4 regions of the Pseudomonas sp. C9D1 genome follow, and region 1 is predicted to be linked to each of the others. Evidence: predicted binding sites of a transcription regulator. Region 1 holds the regulator's gene; each other region holds the start of a gene.

What was found. The regulator sigma-54, encoded in region 1, starts transcription at its own class of promoters, with help from an activator protein. The targets are predictions, from matches to a motif close to ANTGGCATNNANNTTGCTNT.
Region 2: flgB (flagellar basal body rod protein FlgB) is a predicted target of sigma-54. The motif match lies at 2,717-2,736, and genes of this name have one in related genera.
Region 3: glnA (glutamate--ammonia ligase) is a predicted target of sigma-54. The motif match lies at 2,035-2,054, and genes of this name have one in related genera.
Region 4: ACXI0U_RS07055 (CmpA/NrtA family ABC transporter substrate-binding protein) is a predicted target of sigma-54. The motif match lies at 2,739-2,758, and genes of this name have one in related genera.

The regions. Positions count from the first base shown of each region.
Region 1 is NZ_JBSZIE010000001.1:539,741-543,831, reverse strand. It holds gene lptC (LPS export ABC transporter periplasmic protein LptC) at 1-179, shown strand, start outside; gene lptA (lipopolysaccharide transport periplasmic protein LptA) at 166-711, shown strand; gene lptB (LPS export ABC transporter ATP-binding protein) at 711-1,436, shown strand; gene ACXI0U_RS02510 (RNA polymerase factor sigma-54) at 1,580-3,079, shown strand; gene hpf (ribosome hibernation-promoting factor, HPF/YfiA family) at 3,162-3,470, shown strand; gene ptsN (PTS IIA-like nitrogen regulatory protein PtsN) at 3,484-3,948, shown strand; gene rapZ (RNase adapter RapZ) at 3,958-4,091, shown strand, end outside.
Region 2 is NZ_JBSZIE010000001.1:1,631,983-1,636,073, forward strand. It holds gene flgA (flagellar basal body P-ring formation chaperone FlgA) at 1-69, opposite strand, end outside; gene ACXI0U_RS07565 (chemotaxis protein CheV) at 150-1,082, shown strand; gene cheR (protein-glutamate O-methyltransferase CheR) at 1,126-1,953, shown strand; gene ACXI0U_RS07575 (organic hydroperoxide resistance protein) at 2,030-2,455, opposite strand; gene flgB (flagellar basal body rod protein FlgB) at 2,784-3,188, shown strand; gene flgC (flagellar basal body rod protein FlgC) at 3,203-3,658, shown strand; gene flgD (flagellar hook assembly protein FlgD) at 3,679-4,091, shown strand, end outside.
Region 3 is NZ_JBSZIE010000002.1:2,959,075-2,963,165, forward strand. It holds gene typA (translational GTPase TypA) at 1-236, opposite strand, end outside; gene thiI (tRNA uracil 4-sulfurtransferase ThiI) at 366-1,820, opposite strand; gene glnA (glutamate--ammonia ligase) at 2,154-3,560, shown strand; gene ACXI0U_RS21795 (DUF4124 domain-containing protein) at 3,773-4,091, shown strand, end outside.
Region 4 is NZ_JBSZIE010000001.1:1,521,732-1,525,822, forward strand. It holds gene ACXI0U_RS07045 (pyridoxal phosphate-dependent decarboxylase family protein) at 1-656, opposite strand, end outside; gene ACXI0U_RS07050 (ANTAR domain-containing response regulator) at 809-1,387, opposite strand; gene ACXI0U_RS07055 (CmpA/NrtA family ABC transporter substrate-binding protein) at 1,403-2,617, opposite strand; gene ACXI0U_RS07060 (YgdI/YgdR family lipoprotein) at 2,811-3,023, opposite strand; gene acnB (bifunctional aconitate hydratase 2/2-methylisocitrate dehydratase) at 3,300-4,091, opposite strand, start outside.

The DNA of each region.
Region 1 (4,091 bases):
CCATTCTCACCACCAGCCGCCTGACCGTGTTCCCGGACAGGGAATATGCGGAAACCCAGCAAGCCGTTAGAATCGACGCCGCCAACGGGGTTACCACGGCACAAGGAATGAAAGCGTACTTGAATGACAGCAGGATGATCCTGCAGTCCAACGTAAGAGGCCAGCATGAGGTTCGTTAAAACCCTCCCCCTACTGCTCAGCCTGGGTGCCGCACTCGGAAGTGCCAGCGCCTGGGCGCTGCCCAGCGACCGCGATCAGCCGATCCGCGTCCAGGCGGACAGCGCCGAACTCGATGACAAGCAGGGCGTGGCGGTCTATCGCGGCGACGTGGTCATCACTCAGGGCACCCTGAAGATCACCGGCGACACCGTGACCATCACCCAGAACGCCCAGGGCGAGCTGGAAGTCTTCACCTCGGTGGGCAAGCCTGCCTACTACGAGCAGAAGCCTGCGGTGGACAAGCAGATCGTCAAGGCCTACGGCATGACCATCCAGTACTTCGCTGCCAACGAGCGCATCGTGCTGATCGACCAGGCCAAGGTGATCCAGGAAGGCAACACCTTCGAAGGCGAGAAGATCGTCTACGACACCCAGCGCCAGATCGTCAACGCAGGCCGCGCCACGGGCACCAACGTCGGCACTCCGCGTCCGCGCATCGACATGGTCATCCAGCCGAAGAAGAAAGAGCAGCAAGCGGGACAAGCAGAGTAATGGCGACCCTCAAAGCCCAGCACCTGGCGAAGAGCTACAAGAGCCGCCAGGTCGTCCGTGACGTCAGCCTGTCCATCGACAGCGGCCAGATCGTCGGCCTGCTCGGCCCCAACGGTGCCGGCAAGACCACCTGCTTCTACATGATCGTGGGCCTGGTGAAGGCCGATCAGGGGCGCGTGCTCATCGACCAGCAGGACGTCACCCACCAGCCCATGCACGGTCGCGCCCGCGCCGGTATCGGCTACCTGCCCCAGGAAGCCTCGATCTTCCGCAAGCTCAGCGTGGCCGACAACATCATGGCCATCCTCGAGACCCGCAAGGAGCTCGACCGCGCCGGTCGTCATCGCGAACTGGAGAGCCTGCTGCAGGAGTTCCACATCAGCCACATCCGCGACAGCATCGGCATGAGCCTGTCCGGTGGTGAGCGTCGTCGCGTGGAAATCGCCCGCGCCCTGGCCACCGCCCCCAAGTTCATCCTGCTCGACGAACCCTTTGCCGGTGTCGACCCGATTTCCGTGGGCGACATCAAACAGATCATCCATCACCTCAAGGCCAAGGGGATCGGCGTGCTGATCACCGACCACAACGTCCGCGAGACACTGGATATCTGCGAAACCGCCTACATCGTGAATGATGGCCAGCTCATCGCCGAAGGCAGTGCAGAAGAGATCCTGGCCAACCAACTGGTCAAGGAAGTCTACCTGGGGCACGAATTCCGCCTCTGACGGACCAGCCCTGCGCGCAAAATGTTGCGGGCAGTAGAAAAATCATTCAAGGTCAGGCATATAATTTGCTTCCTGGTGGCGCTTCGGCGCCCTGTAGTGGATGGCGCATGTGCGCCGGCGAATAAGGTGCTAAGCCCTCTGCCATGAAACCATCGCTAGTCCTGAAGATGGGCCAGCAGCTGACGATGACCCCGCAGCTGCAACAGGCCATTCGCCTACTCCAACTGTCCACCCTGGATCTGCAGCAGGAAATCCAGGAGGCCCTGGAGTCCAATCCCATGCTCGAACGCCAGGAGGAAGGAGAAGACTTCGACAACTCCGACCCCATGGCAGAAAGCGAGCAACTGCCCAACTCCGCCAGCCAGGAATCCAGCTTCCAGGAATCCAGCGTCCCCACTTCGGAGAGCGAAAGCCTCGAAGACGGCGAATGGCACGAACGCATCCCCAGCGAACTGCCCGTCGACACCGCCTGGGAAGACGTCTACCAGACCAGCGCCAGCAGCCTCCCCAGCTCCGATGACGACGAGTGGGACTTCACGTCCCGCACCTCGGTGGGCGAGAGCCTGCAAAGCCACCTGCTGTGGCAGCTGAACCTGGCCCCCATGTCCGATACCGATCGCCTGATCGGCGTCACCCTGATCGACTGCATCAACAATGACGGCTACCTGGAGGAAACCCTCGAGGAAGTCGTGGAAGCCTTCGACCCCGAGCTCGAGATCGAACTCGACGAGGTGGAAGTCGTCCTGCACCGCATCCAGCAATTCGAGCCCGCCGGCGTCGGCGCCCGCGACCTGCGCGAGTGCCTGCTCCTGCAACTGCGCCAACTGCCCGCCAAGACCCCATGGCTGAGCGAGGCGCAACGCCTGGCTGGCGACTATCTCGATGTTCTCGGCAGCCGCGACTACAGCCAGCTCATGCGCCGCATGAAGCTCAAGGAAGACGAGCTGCGCCAGGTGATCGAGCTGATCCAGGGCCTCAACCCCCGCCCCGGCTCGCAGATCGAAGCCAGCGAACCCGAGTACGTCGTGCCGGACGTCATCGTGCGCAAGCACAATGAACGCTGGCTGGTGGAACTGAACCAGGAAGCCGTCCCGCGCCTGCGCGTCAATCCGCACTACGCCGGCTTCGTCCGCCGTGCCGACTCCAGCGCCGACAACACCTTCATGCGCAATCAGCTGCAGGAAGCCCGCTGGTTCATCAAGAGCCTGCAAAGCCGCAACGAAACGCTGATGAAGGTCGCCACCCAGATCGTCGAGCACCAGCGCGGTTTCCTCGAGTACGGCGACGAGGCGATGAAGCCCCTCGTCCTGCACGACATCGCCGAGGCAGTGGGCATGCACGAGTCGACCATCTCACGCGTCACCACCCAGAAATTCATGCACACCCCGCGTGGCATATACGAACTGAAATACTTCTTCTCCAGCCACGTCAGCACCTCCGAAGGCGGTGAATGCTCGTCTACCGCCATCCGCGCGATCATCAAAAAACTGGTCGCTGCGGAAAATGCCAAAAAGCCGTTGAGCGACAGCAAGATCGCTGGTTTACTGGAAGCACAGGGTATCCAAGTGGCCCGCCGCACAGTCGCCAAGTACCGGGAATCCCTCGGGATAGCGCCTTCGAGCGAACGCAAGCGGCTGATGTGACGCGGATTGATCCACGCCAAAGTGTTCCGGTGGCAGGCCCGTTAGCCTGTCTCTTACACACGGGCAATAAGGAGAAAGCGGTATGCAAGTCAACATCAGTGGACATCAACTGGATGTGACCGACGCCCTGCGCGACTACGTTGTCGAGAAGTTCGACAAACTGGAGCGCCACTTCGACAAAATCACCAATGTGCAGGTGATCATGCAGGTGGAGAAACTGAAGCAGAAGATCGAAGCCACCCTGCACATCGCCGGTGGTGAGGTCGTAGCCAATGCGGAGCATGAAGACATGTACGCGGCCATCGACCTGCTCACCGACAAACTCGACCGTCAACTGATCAAACACAAGGAAAAGCAGCTGAACCGCCAGCAGGGCGCCACCGCCCGCTGACATTCCCCTTCCTATGATCCGACTTGAGCAAATCCTGACCCCCGGCCGTTCCCTCGTGAACGTGCCGGGCGGCAGCAAAAAACGTGTCTTGGAACAGATCGCCAACCTGGTTGCTCGCGAACTTCCCGACCTCGACTCGCAAGATATCTTCGAAAGCCTGGTCGCCCGGGAGAAACTCGGCTCGACAGGATTCGGCAACGGTATCGCCATCCCCCATTGCCGGCTTCCCGGCTGCACCGCGCCCATCAGCGCCGTGCTGCGCCTGGACGCCCCCGTGGACTTCGACGCCATCGACGGCGCCCCGGTGGACCTGCTCTTCGTGCTTCTGGTCCCCGAAGCCGCCACCGATGAACACCTGGAACTGCTCCGCCAGATCGCCAGCATGCTGGACCGCACCGAGGTGCGTGACCGCCTGCGTCAGACGCAGAGCAGCGACAGCCTGTACCAGGTGGTAGTGGACGTCCAGAACGGACGCTAGGACCTTGCCATGCGCCTGATCATCGTCAGCGGCCGTTCAGGCTCAGGCAAGAGCACCGCCCTCGACGTTCTCGAGGACAATGGCTTCTACTGCATCGACAACCTGCCCGCCGGCCTGCTCCCCGAACTGGCCGAGCGCGCGCT
Region 2 (4,091 bases), 1.1 Mb from region 1:
TAAAACGACCTTAAAAAGGTGGCGGCGTTGTGCCATCGTGTGTCGGAAAATCGTCGTCATAGCGTTCATATCAAGATCAAAAGCAAGGCCCGTGCCGCCTGCTACTCTAAGGCGAAGCGTGCTGAAGCTAATAACGGGAGAGTCCTGGCATGGCCGGTGTATTGGATTCGGTTAACCAGCGTACGCAACTGGTCGGTCAGAACCGGCTGGAGTTGCTGCTGTTCCGGCTGGATGGGACCCAGCTATACGGGATCAACGTGTTCAAGGTGAAGGAGGTGCTGCAGTGCCCCAAGCTCACCATCATGCCCAAGTCGAGCCCTGTGGTTCGCGGCGTGGCCAATATCCGTGGGGGCACCATCCCGATTCTCGACCTGGCCATGGCCACCGGTCGACGTGGCCTCGATGACCTGAAGAACAGCTTCGTCATCATCACGGAATACAACACCAAGGTGCAGGGGTTCCTGGTGCGCTCGGTGGAGCGCATCGTCAACATGAACTGGGAGGAGATCCATCCGCCACCCAAGGGCACCGGTCGTGAGCATTACCTGACCGCGGTTACCCGGGTCGACAAGAACCTGGTGGAGATCATCGACGTGGAGAAGATCCTCGCCGAGGTCGCACCGACTTCCGAAGTGATTTCCGAGGGCGTGATCGACCAGAACACCCAAGCCAGTGCCGTGACCAAGCGGGTGCTGATCGTCGACGACTCGTCGGTGGCCCGCAAGCAGCTGATCCGTTGCCTGGAGACCGTCGGCGTCGAGGTCACCGCGCTCAACGATGGCCGGCAGGCGTACAACTACCTGCATGACCTGGTGGAGCAGGGCAAGGCGCCGGAGAAGGAGCTGCTGATGATCATCTCCGACATCGAGATGCCGGAAATGGACGGTTATACGTTGACGGCGGAGATCCGAGGCGATGCGAGAATGCAGAAACTGCACATCCTCCTGCATACTTCGCTCTCCGGCGTGTTCAACCAGGCGATGGTGAAGAAGGTCGGCGCGGATGATTTCCTCGCCAAGTTCCGACCCGATGACCTGGCTGCACGTGTGATCGAGCGGATCAGAATCGCGGATGGCGGCTGAGGGATGATTCCCCCAGGAAACAGATATGAATGAGGCGGGCCTAGTGTCTTCAGGTAACTTGGATTTCGAGCAGTTCCGGATCTTCCTGGAAAAAACCTGCGGCATCCTGCTGGGAAGCAACAAGCAGTACCTGGTATCCAGCCGCCTTAACAAGCTGATGGAACAGAACGGCATCAAGTCGCTGGGTGAGCTGATACAGAAGATCCAGGGTTCCCCGCGTGGCGGCCTGCGCGAGCAGGTCGTCGATGCCATGACCACCAACGAGACCTTGTGGTTTCGCGACACCTACCCCTTCGAAGTACTGAAGAGCCGGGTGCTGCCGGAAATGATCAAGGCCTCGCCGAACCAGCCGCTGCGCATCTGGTCGGCCGCCAGCTCTTCCGGGCAGGAGCCGTTCTCCCTGTCCATGGCGATCGACGAGTTCGAGAAGGTCAACCTGGGCCAGCTCAAGGCCGGCGTGCGCATCGTCGCCACCGACCTGTCCAGCTCGATGCTCGCCGCCTGCAAGGCCGGCGAGTACGACAGCCTGGCGATGGGGCGCGGGCTTTCCCAGGAACGCCTCACCCGCTACTTCGACCCCAAGGGGCCGGGGCGCTGGGTGGTCAAGCCGGCGATCCGCAACCGTGTCGAGTTCCGTGCGCTGAACCTGCTGGACAGCTACGCGGCGCTGGGCAAGTTCGACATCGTGTTCTGCCGCAACGTGCTGATCTACTTCTCCGCCGAGGTGAAGAAGGACATCCTCACGCGCATCCACGCGACGCTGAAGCCCGGTGGCTATCTGTTTCTAGGTGCGTCCGAGGCGCTCAATGGCCTGCCGGAGCTGTACCAGATGGTGCAGTGCAGCCCGGGGATCATCTACAAGGTCAAATGACCGGGTAGCGCGACATGGGAAAGGGAGGCGAAAGCCTCCCTTTTTATTGGCCTGCTTTATTTGCCTGCGGGCGGGCTCAAACCAGTGTGCGGGTGACGTTGATATTGCCTTGGGTGGCGTTGGAGTAGGGGCAGACCACATGGGCCTTGTCGACCAGGTCCTGGGCCACGGCCTTGTCGATGCCGGGCAGGGAGATGCGCAGCTCCACTTCGATGCCGAAGCCGGTGGGCAGGGTGCCGATGCCTACGATGCCTTCGATGGAGGCGTCGTCCGGCAGGCTGACCTTCTGCTTGCCGGCGACGAACTTGATGGCGCCGAGGAAGCACGCCGAGTAGCCGGCGGCGAACAGCTGCTCCGGGTTGGTTCCTTCGCCGCCCGCGCCACCCAGCTCCTTGGGCGTGGTGAGTTTCACATCCAGTACTCCATCGGACGATACGGCACGGCCTTCACGGCCACCGTAGGCTTCGGCGTAGGCGCGATACAGGGCTTTTTCGATGGGCATTTCGATCTCCTCGGGTTCGTCGATCAAGGGGTGATGGCGGCGTTGCACAGCGGCTGCCGCCAGACGGAAACCAAAGCCTAGACCACGCAGATGAAAGGAGAGGGCGGGGCGGCAATCACCGCTGCCGGCCATTGCCGCTCAGCGGCAAGACCGCTCGTCCGCGTTGCCGCCGGCACCGGCAAAAGCGGTAATGCCTTGCCGTTGCCGCCTCGATTGCTGCGAGGATTTATCTCAAGCCATTGAAAATAAAGGGATTTAAAAGTTGGCACAGCCTTTGCTGAATGTCATGCAGGTAAACCGACATTGCCAGCCGGCAAAGGTTAGAGACATGAGCATCAGCTTCGAAAGCGCCCTCGGCATCCATGAAAAGGCCCTCAGCTTCCGCACCCAGCGTGCCGAAGTGCTGGCCAACAACATCGCCAACGCCGACACGCCCAACTACAAGGCGCGTGACCTGGACTTCAAGGCTGTGCTCCAGCAGCAGGTGGAGAACAGCAAGGGCACCTTCCATGCCAACCTGACCAACCAGCGTCACATCGCTGCCGAAGGCGCCAGCCTGTTCGACGAAAGCCTGAAGTACCGGATTCCGTTCCAGCCCTCGATCGACCAGAACACCGTCGACCTGCAGCAGGAACAATCGACCTACACCGAGAACTCCATGCAGTTCCAGGCCAGCTTCACGATGCTCAATAGCAAATTCAAAGGGCTGGTCGCTGCCCTGCGCGGCGAATAAGGGAGAACACCACCATGTCACTGTCCAGCGTCTTCAACATTGCCGGCACCGGGATGAGCGCTCAGAGCACTCGCCTGAACACCATCTCCAGCAACATCGCCAACGCCGAGACGGTGTCCTCCAGCCTCAACCAGACCTACCGCGCTCGCCACCCGGTGTTCGCCACCATGTTCCAGAGCCAGCTCAACAGCGAGAGCGGCAGTGGCAGCAGCTCGCTGTTCGCCGGCGAAGACGAATCCGGCCGTGGCGTGCAGGTGCTGGGCGTGATCGAAGACCAGAGCGCGCTCACCCCGCGCTACGAGCCGAACCATCCGGCCGCCAACGCCGACGGCTACGTGTACTACCCCAACGTCAACGTGGTGGAGGAGATGGCCGACATGATTTCTGCCAGCCGTGCCTTCCAGACCAACGTCGAAATGATGAACACCGCCAAACAGATGATGCAGCGCGTGCTGACCCTGGGTCAGTGATTGCGTGAGGGAGCGACCAGATGAGCGTTGACGTAGGCGCCACTACCAGTACCTCGGTACTGGACCAGTACAAACTCAAGGACACCGCCAAGTCCAAGGAACTGGGCAAGGACCAGTTCCTTCAGTTGCTGGTGGCACAGATGAATAACCAGAACCCGCTGGACCCGCAGACCAACAGCGAGTTCGTGGCGCAGTTGGCCCAGTTCAGTACGGTCGAGGGGTTGGATAACCTGAACAAGAGTGTGAACACCATTCTTTCCAGCACCCAGTCATCCCAGGCGCTGCAGGCTTCGTCCCTGGTCGGTCGCAAGGTCATCGTCACCACCAACAAGGCGGTGGTGGACACCAGCGAGACCATGAAGGGCAGCGTCAACCTCACCGGCGCCAGCACCAACGTCTACGTCAACGTGCTGGACAGCAAGGGCAACGCCGT
Region 3 (4,091 bases), on a different contig from region 1:
GCGTGGCCGGGGGTGTCGACGATGTTGATGTTGTAGCCGTTCCACTTGATGGCGGTGTTCTTCGCCAGAATGGTAATGCCGCGCTCTTTTTCCTGGTCGTTGGAGTCCATCACGCGCTCGCTTTCCGCTTCTTTGCGGTCGAGGGTGCCGGACAGCTTCAGGAGCTTGTCGACGAGGGTGGTTTTGCCATGGTCGACGTGGGCGATGATGGCGATGTTGCGTAGTTTTTCGATCACTTGTGCATCTCGATCAGAGGATTCGGTTCGCCGCTGAGTCTAGGCGGCCTGTATGAAAAACGTTCGATTCAGCCCGCCCGCTGGTCGGGGGGGCGGTGGCGGATGCTGCCGCCGTACAGCCCGGGCTGTTTAGGCCGGGCGATAAACGCGCACATTGGCATGCCCCTCGCTGAGCAGATGGTGAGCATGCAGGCGGCTCATGACGCCTTTATCGCAATAGAGGAGGTACTGGCGATTTTCGTCCAGTTCCTTGAAGCGGCTGTTGATCGCGTAGAACGGCATGGCCTGGACTTCGATGCCCGCCAGCTCCAGCGGTTCATCTTCCTGGGCGTCGGGGTGGCGGATGTCGATGACGATCTGCCCCGGCAGAGCCTCGCTCACCTCCTCCACCTTCAGGTCCTGGCCCAGCTCGTCGATCACCCGGTCGATGGGGATCAGGCGCGCGCGCTCGATGGCGCGTTCCAGCACGGCCATGTCGAACTGCGTCTCTTCGTACTCGATGCGGCTCTGCTTGGCGCGGGTGGTGGGGTTCACCGAGATCACGCCGCAGTATTCGGGCATGTGCTTGGCGAACTCGGCAGTGCCGATCCGGGTGGCGGTGTCGATGATGTCCTGCTTGTGGCTGGCGATCAGCGGGCGCAGCACCAGCATGTCGGTGGCCGAGTCGATCACCGAGAGGTTCGGCAGGGTCTGGCTGGACACCTGGGAAATGGCTTCGCCTGTGACCAGCGCCTCGATGCGCAGTTGCTCGGCCATGCGCGTGGAAACCCGCAGCATCATGCGCTTGAGGATCACGCCCATCTGGCTGTTGTCGACCTTGCCGAGGATCTCGGCCACCACTTCCTCGAAGGGCACGCTGATGAACAGCACGCGCTGGGAGCGGCCGAACTTTTCCCACAGGTAGTGGGCCACTTCCATCACGCCCAGCTCGTGGGCACGACCGCCAAGGTTGAAGAAGCAGAAGTGCGCCATCAGGCCGCGGCGCATCATCTGGTAGGCGGCGACGGTGGAGTCGAAACCACCGGACATCAGCACCAGGGTCTGCTCCAGCGAGCCCAGCGGGTAACCGCCCAGGCCGTCGTGCTGGTGGTGGATGACGAACAGGCGCTGGTCGCGCACCTCGATGCGCACTTCCACTTCCGGGTTCTTCAGCGAGATGCCGGCGGCGTTGCACTCACGGCGCAGGCGGCTGCCGACATGGCTCTCCAGCTCCATCGAGGTGAACGAGTGCTTGCCGGCACGCTTGCAGCGCACGGAGAAGATCTTCCCGGGAATCTGGTCGGCGTAATGCAGCTTGCACTTTTCCAGCACATCGTCGAAGTCGCCGAGCGGGTACTCGTTGACCTCCAGGAAGTGGGTGATGCCGGGCGTGCAGGTGAGGCGCTCGATCATCTCCGCAAGGAGCTTGGGGTCGGTCTGCGTCGTGACCAGTTCCAGGTTGTCCCAGATGCCGCTCACCTCGACTTCCGGGTCGAGATCACGCAAGACCACGCGAATGTTCTTCGCGAGCTGGCGGATGAAATGCTTGCGCACCGGCCGGCTCTTGATGGTGATTTCGGGGAAGACCTTGATGATGAGTTTCATGAAAACAGCACTGGCTGGGACGCTGAAAAAAGAGGGGCGCGGATTATAGCGGAAATTGTTCAAGCTTTGACCAAAATCAATCACACCTCTTCGCGACGCACCAAACGGGTGCAATCTCGACGCACGGAGCACGGAATTGGTGCGCAAAACTGTACACAATCAATCGGCAGGCCCCGGCCCGCGTGAGTTCTAGGGCCTTTGCCCATTCCAGGGCACTGGCACGCAATTTGCTCCCTTGTGAGGCAGGTTGCCCTGGCGGACTATGCCGCCCCGGCTTCACCTTTTTATTGGGGGGCTCGCACGACAGCCACCCCCGACCACCTGGAGGACACCATGTCGAAGTCGCTTCAACTGATTAAAGACCATGACGTGAAGTGGGTTGATCTGCGCTTCACCGATACCAAAGGCAAGCAGCACCACGTGACCATGCCGGCACGCGACGCGCTGGACGACGAGTTCTTCGAAGTCGGCAAGATGTTCGACGGCTCGTCCATCCATGGCTGGAAAGGCATCGAAGCCTCCGACATGATCCTGCTGCCGGTCGACAGCACCGCCGTACTGGACCCCTTCACCGAAGAGCCGACCCTGATCCTGGTCTGCGACATCATCGAGCCGAGCACCATGCAAGGCTACGATCGCGACCCGCGCTCCATCGCCAAGCGCGCCGAGGAATACCTGAAGACCACCGGTATCGGTGACACCGTCTTCGTCGGCCCGGAACCCGAGTTCTTCATCTTCGACGAAGTGAAGTTCAAGTCCGACATCTCCGGCTCCATGTTCAAGATCATCTCCGAGCAAGGCTCGTGGATGACCGACCAGGACGTCGAAGGCGGCAACAAGGGCCACCGCCCGGCCGTCAAAGGCGGTTACTTCCCGGTTCCGCCGTGCGACCACGACCACGAAATCCGTACTGCCATGTGTAATGCCATGGAAGAAATGGGCCTGGTCATCGAAGTTCACCACCACGAAGTGGCGACTGCCGGTCAGAACGAAATCGGCGTGAAGTTCAACACCCTGGTCGCCAAGGCTGACGAAGTTCAGACCCTGAAGTACTGCGTGCACAACGTCGCCGATGCCTATGGCAAGACCGCGACCTTCATGCCGAAGCCCCTGTACGGCGACAACGGCTCGGGCATGCACGTGCACCTGTCGATCGGCAAGGACGGCAAGAACACCTTCGCAGGTGAAGGCTATGCCGGCCTGTCCGATACCGCCCTGTACTTCATCGGCGGCATCATCAAGCACGGTAAGGCCCTGAACGGCTTCACCAACCCGTCGACCAACTCGTACAAGCGTCTGGTTCCCGGTTTCGAAGCCCCGGTCATGCTGGCCTACTCCGCCCGCAACCGTTCCGCCTCGATCCGTATCCCGTACGTGTCCAGCCCGAAAGCACGCCGCATCGAAGCGCGCTTCCCGGACCCGGCTGCCAACCCCTACCTGGCCTTCGCCGCTCTGCTGATGGCCGGCCTGGACGGCATCCAGAACAAGATCCACCCCGGCGATGCGGCCGACAAGAACCTGTACGACCTGCCGCCGGAAGAGGCGAAAGAGATCCCGCAGGTTTGCGGCAGCCTGAAAGAGGCGCTGGAAGAGCTGGACAAGGGCCGTGCGTTCCTGACCAAGGGCGGCGTGTTCAGCGACGACTTCATCGATGCCTACATCGAGCTGAAGAGCGAAGAAGAAATCAAGGTGCGCACCTTCGTGCACCCGCTGGAATACGACCTGTACTACAGCGTCTGATCCCGCTGCCTGCATAGGCAACGTGCCGCGCAAGCGGCACGGACTGAGAGGCCTCCTTCGGGAGGCCTCTTTTTTTGTGGCATGGATTGCGTGCAACAACGCCCTCGAACCGAGCGATTTTCCGGCTGCGCCGCACAGCCGCATCAGGCCGAACTTGCCAGCTTGGCGCGCGGGTGCAAGGCTTAGCGGCATCATCCAGAGGAGACCGGCCCATGCGCCTCCTGCTCGCCTGCCTGCTGCTGTCGCTGACGCTCCCCGCCACGGCGCAGATCTACAAGTACACCGACGCCAACGGCAATACCGTCTTCACCAACCAGCCGCCGGATGGCACCAAGACCGAAGAGGTCAGCCTGCCCACCACCAACACCGTGGAAGCGCAGAAGCCCGTGACGCAGGTCGCCACCCCGAAAGACCAGGCGGCGGAAGCGGCGTACAAGGAACTCCGCCTGACCGACGCCCCCAGCGAAGAAGCCCTGCGCGCCAACAACGGCACCTTCTCCGTCGGCGTGCAGCTGGTTCCGCGCCTGCGCC
Region 4 (4,091 bases), 980 kb from region 1:
TCGTCCAGCGGCGGCAGCTGCGCCGGGTCGATACGGCCCAGCTCGTCGACGGGGGCCACCAGCAGGCGGTTGATGCCGAAGCCGAGGATGCGCAGGGCCTTCTTCACCGTGATGTGCACGCTGGCGGAGACCACCACGCGCACCTCGGGCGCGCCCATCAGGCCGTCGCCGTCGAAGTCCCAGCCCTTGCGTGCGAGCAGGGCGCGGCGGGCGGCGCTGAGGCATGCGAGGGTGCAGGCGGTGGCGCTGGTGCCGAAGCCGACGGCGCTTTCGGCGGGCAGGCGGAGGCTTTCCAGCACCCAGCGCGCGGCGGCCTTTTCGATGCGGTCGGCGGTGGGGGAGTTGTCGAAGGACGAGGCGCACTGGTCCCAGGCCAGCACCAGGCGCTCGGCCGCGGCGGCGGCGGGCAGGGTGGCGCCGATGACGAAGCCGAAGTAGCGCCCGCCGTTGGAGGCGGTGGTGGCGGGGGAGCCCAGCTCGTCCAGCAATTGCAGGGCCTGCTGGGCGGGCAGGCCCTGGGTGGGCAGGGGGCCGTCGAAGCCGGCCAGGGCGGCGATGGCCTCGGCATCGGGAAATACGCGGCGCCCGGGGATGCCGTCGAAGTAGGCGAGGGCGCGGCGGTCGGCGTCTTCGAGGAGCTGGCGTTCGGTGTCCATGGGCGTGTCCGGGCGGTGGCTGCGATGGGCTTACCTTAGCCGTCGCCACGGCGTGCCAGCAGATACACGCCACGCCGGCGATGGCCGTACAGTCGCGGTCGACGGACCCCGGACAGCAGAACAGTTACAACTCCCACCCGTACAGTTGCCCCTCAGTGCCCGAGCATGTCGTGCATCGCGATGATCTGCTCGGCGACCTGGACGAGCTTCTGCTGGCGGCTCATGGCCTGGCGGCGCATCAGCGTATAGGCGTCTTCCTCGTTGCAGTTCTTCATCTTCATCAGCAGCCCCTTGGCCAGTTCCACGCGCTTGCGTTCGGCCAGTTGCTGCTCGCGGGCGTTGAGCTGCGCGCGCAGGGCCTGGTCGCTTTCGAAGCGGGCCATGGCGACGTCGAGGATGGGCTGCAGGCGCTGGGCGTGGATGCCCTCGACTATGTAGGCGCTGACGCCGGCCTGGATGGCCTGGCGCATCACGCCCGGGTCGTGCTCGTCGGTGAACATGACGATGGGGCGGGGCTGGTCGCGGCTGACCAGCACCACCTGTTCCATGACGTCACGGCCGGGGGATTCGGTGTCGATGAGCACCACGTCGGGGCGCACGGCTTCGACCCGTGCGGGCAGGTCGATGGTCAGCCCGGATTCGTCGATGACCTCGAAGCCGGCCTCGACCAGGGCGGCGCGCAGGCGGCCGACTTTCTTTGCGGTGTCGTTGATCAGAAGGATGCGCAGCATAGGGTGGCCGTCCGGTTACAGGGCGAGGGCGGAAGACGTGCCGGCGAGGGCGTGCAGGCGGAAGCTGCGTGCATAGCCGGCCGGGTCGCTGCCATCCCAGGTGATGCCGTCCATCAGCGTGGCGCTGCGCATCTCGGCGGGCGCTTCGATACCGAGGGCTGCGGCGGCCTGGCGGTAGAGGTCGAGGCGCTGCACCTGGCGGGCGACGCCGAGGTAGTCCGGGTCATCGCGCAGCAGGCCCCAGCGGCGGAATTGGGTCATGAACCAGATGCCGTCGGAGAGGTAGGGCAGGTTGACCCGGCCGCCGTCGAAGAAGCGCAGCGGGTGGGCGTCTTCCCAGGTGTTGCCGAGACCGTCGCGGTAGTGGCCGAGGAAGCGTGGCTCGATGGCCGAGAGCGGGGCGTCGATGTACTCGGCGCCGCTGATCAACTGGGCGGTGCTGCGGCGGTTTTCCAGGCTCTGCTCGATGAAGCGGCTGGCTTCGAGCACCGCCATGGTCAGCGCGCGGGCGGTGTTCGGGTAGGCGTCGGCGAAGGCGGCAGTGACGCCGAGGACCTTCTCCGGGTGGTCGGGCCAGATCATCTGGCTGGTGGCGAGGGTGAAGCCCTGGCCCTGGTCCACCGCGAGCGCGCCCCAGGGGCCGCCGGCGCAGAAGCCGTCAATGCGTGCGGCCTGCAGGTGGGCGACCATCTGCGAAGGCGGCACCACCACGCTGCTGACGTCGTGCAGCGGGTGAATGCCCTGGGCGGCCAGCCAATAGGCCAGCCACATGGCGTGGGTGCCGGTGGGGAAGGTCTGGGCGAAGGTCAGCCGTGCACCACCTTGGCGCACGTGGGCGGCCAGTGCCTCGGCAGTGGTCACGCCGGCGCGCCGTAACGGTTCGGAGAGGTTGATGGCCTGGCCGTTCTGGCACAGACCCATGAGGATGGCCATGTCGGTGGCCGTGCCGCCGATGCCCAGGTGGATGCCGTAGACCTGGCCGTAGAGTGCCTGGGCGGCGTCCAGCTCGCCGGACAGCAGCTTGTCGCGCAGGGTGGCCCAGGAAGCCTGGCGCTTGAGGTTGAGGGTGAGCCCATAGGGCTGGGCGAAGCCCTGGGTGGCGGCGACGATCAGCGAGGCGGAGTCGGTGAGGGCCATGAAACCGAGGTCCAGCGTGCTCTTTTCAGGTGCGTCGCTGCCGGCGACCCAGGCCAGGTTGTCGGTGCGTGTGTGCAGTCGGTTGTCGCTCATGCTGTCGCCTTCCCATCAACAAAAAGGCGTCGCCACGGCGGATCGCGGGCTGCGATGGCCGATGACGACGCCATTGTCCGGTGGCCCGCTCCGCCGTTGGAGCGGGCCTGATGCCTTGGGCAAAGCAAGCGATGTGCCAGGGGCGGAAAGCGAAGCCCCCGCCGGAGCGGGGGCCTGGGTGGAGCGGGGCGGATCAGCGTTCGATGATCTGTTTCACCTGGGTCTGCGGGATCTGCTGCTTGCGACCTTCGCTGTCTTCGAACTCGAGCATGCCGGTGTCTTCATCCAGGTGCGGCTTGCCATCGCTGGTGAGCATCTGGCCGTCGGTGGTGTTGATCAGGTATTCGCTGGAGCAGCCGGCCAGGCCGACCAGGCAGAGGGCGATGAGAATCCAGTGCTTCTTCATGGTGGTACTCCTTGGAATGAGCGGTTGGGCGCTTCTCCTTGGAACATAGCCGCTGGCGGTGGGCTGGCAAGGCGGGAGAGGGTGAATTCGTGGTGTGCGGCACGGTTCGGCGAGATGGCGTTTCTTCGGTTCGGTTCTCGGTTCGGCGGACCTGGGGCAGCGAAGAGTTTCGCGAATGAATTCGCTCCCGCGGGGTTTGTGAGTGTGGTGTTCGGCGCAAATCGCGCCCATAAAAAAGCCCCGCACGGGGCGGGGCTTCTTCATGGCCGGTGAGGCTTAGGCTTGAACGACCGGGATATTGGCGTTCGCAGCGGCTTCGCGGTACTCGGCGATCTGGTCGAAGGACAGGTAGCGGTAAACGTCGGCAGCCATGCTGTCGATGCTCTTCGCGTATTCCATGTACTCCTCGACGGTCGGCAGCTTGCCCAGGATGGACGCGACGGCTGCCAGCTCGGCGGAGGCCAGGTACACGTTGGCACCATCGCCCAGGCGGTTCGGGAAGTTACGGGTGGAGGTCGAAACCACGGTGGAGTTCGACGCTACGCGTGCCTGGTTACCCATGCACAGCGAGCAGCCCGGCATTTCCATGCGCGCGCCGGCCTTGCCGTAGATGCCGTAGTAGCCTTCCTCGGTCAGCTGGTGCTGGTCCATCTTGGTCGGCGGCGACAGCCACAGGCGGGTCGGAATCGAGCCCTTGACCTTGTCCAGCAGCTTACCGGCAGCGCGGAAGTGGCCGATGTTGGTCATGCAGGAACCGATGAACACTTCGTCGATCTTGTCGCCGGCAACGGTGGAGAGCAGGCGGGCATCGTCCGGGTCGTTCGGAGCGCAGAGAACCGGCTCTTTCACGTCGGCCAGGTCGATCTCGATGATCTCGGCGTATTCGGCGTCCTTGTCGGCTTCCATCAGCTGCGGGTTGGCCAGCCAGGCTTCCATCGCTTGGGCGCGACGTTCCATGGTGCGGGCATCGCCGTAGCCTTCGCCGATCATCCAGCGCAGCAGGGTGATGTTGGACTGCAGGTACTCGGCGATGGCCTTTTCCGGCAGCTTGATGGTGCAGCCCGCAGC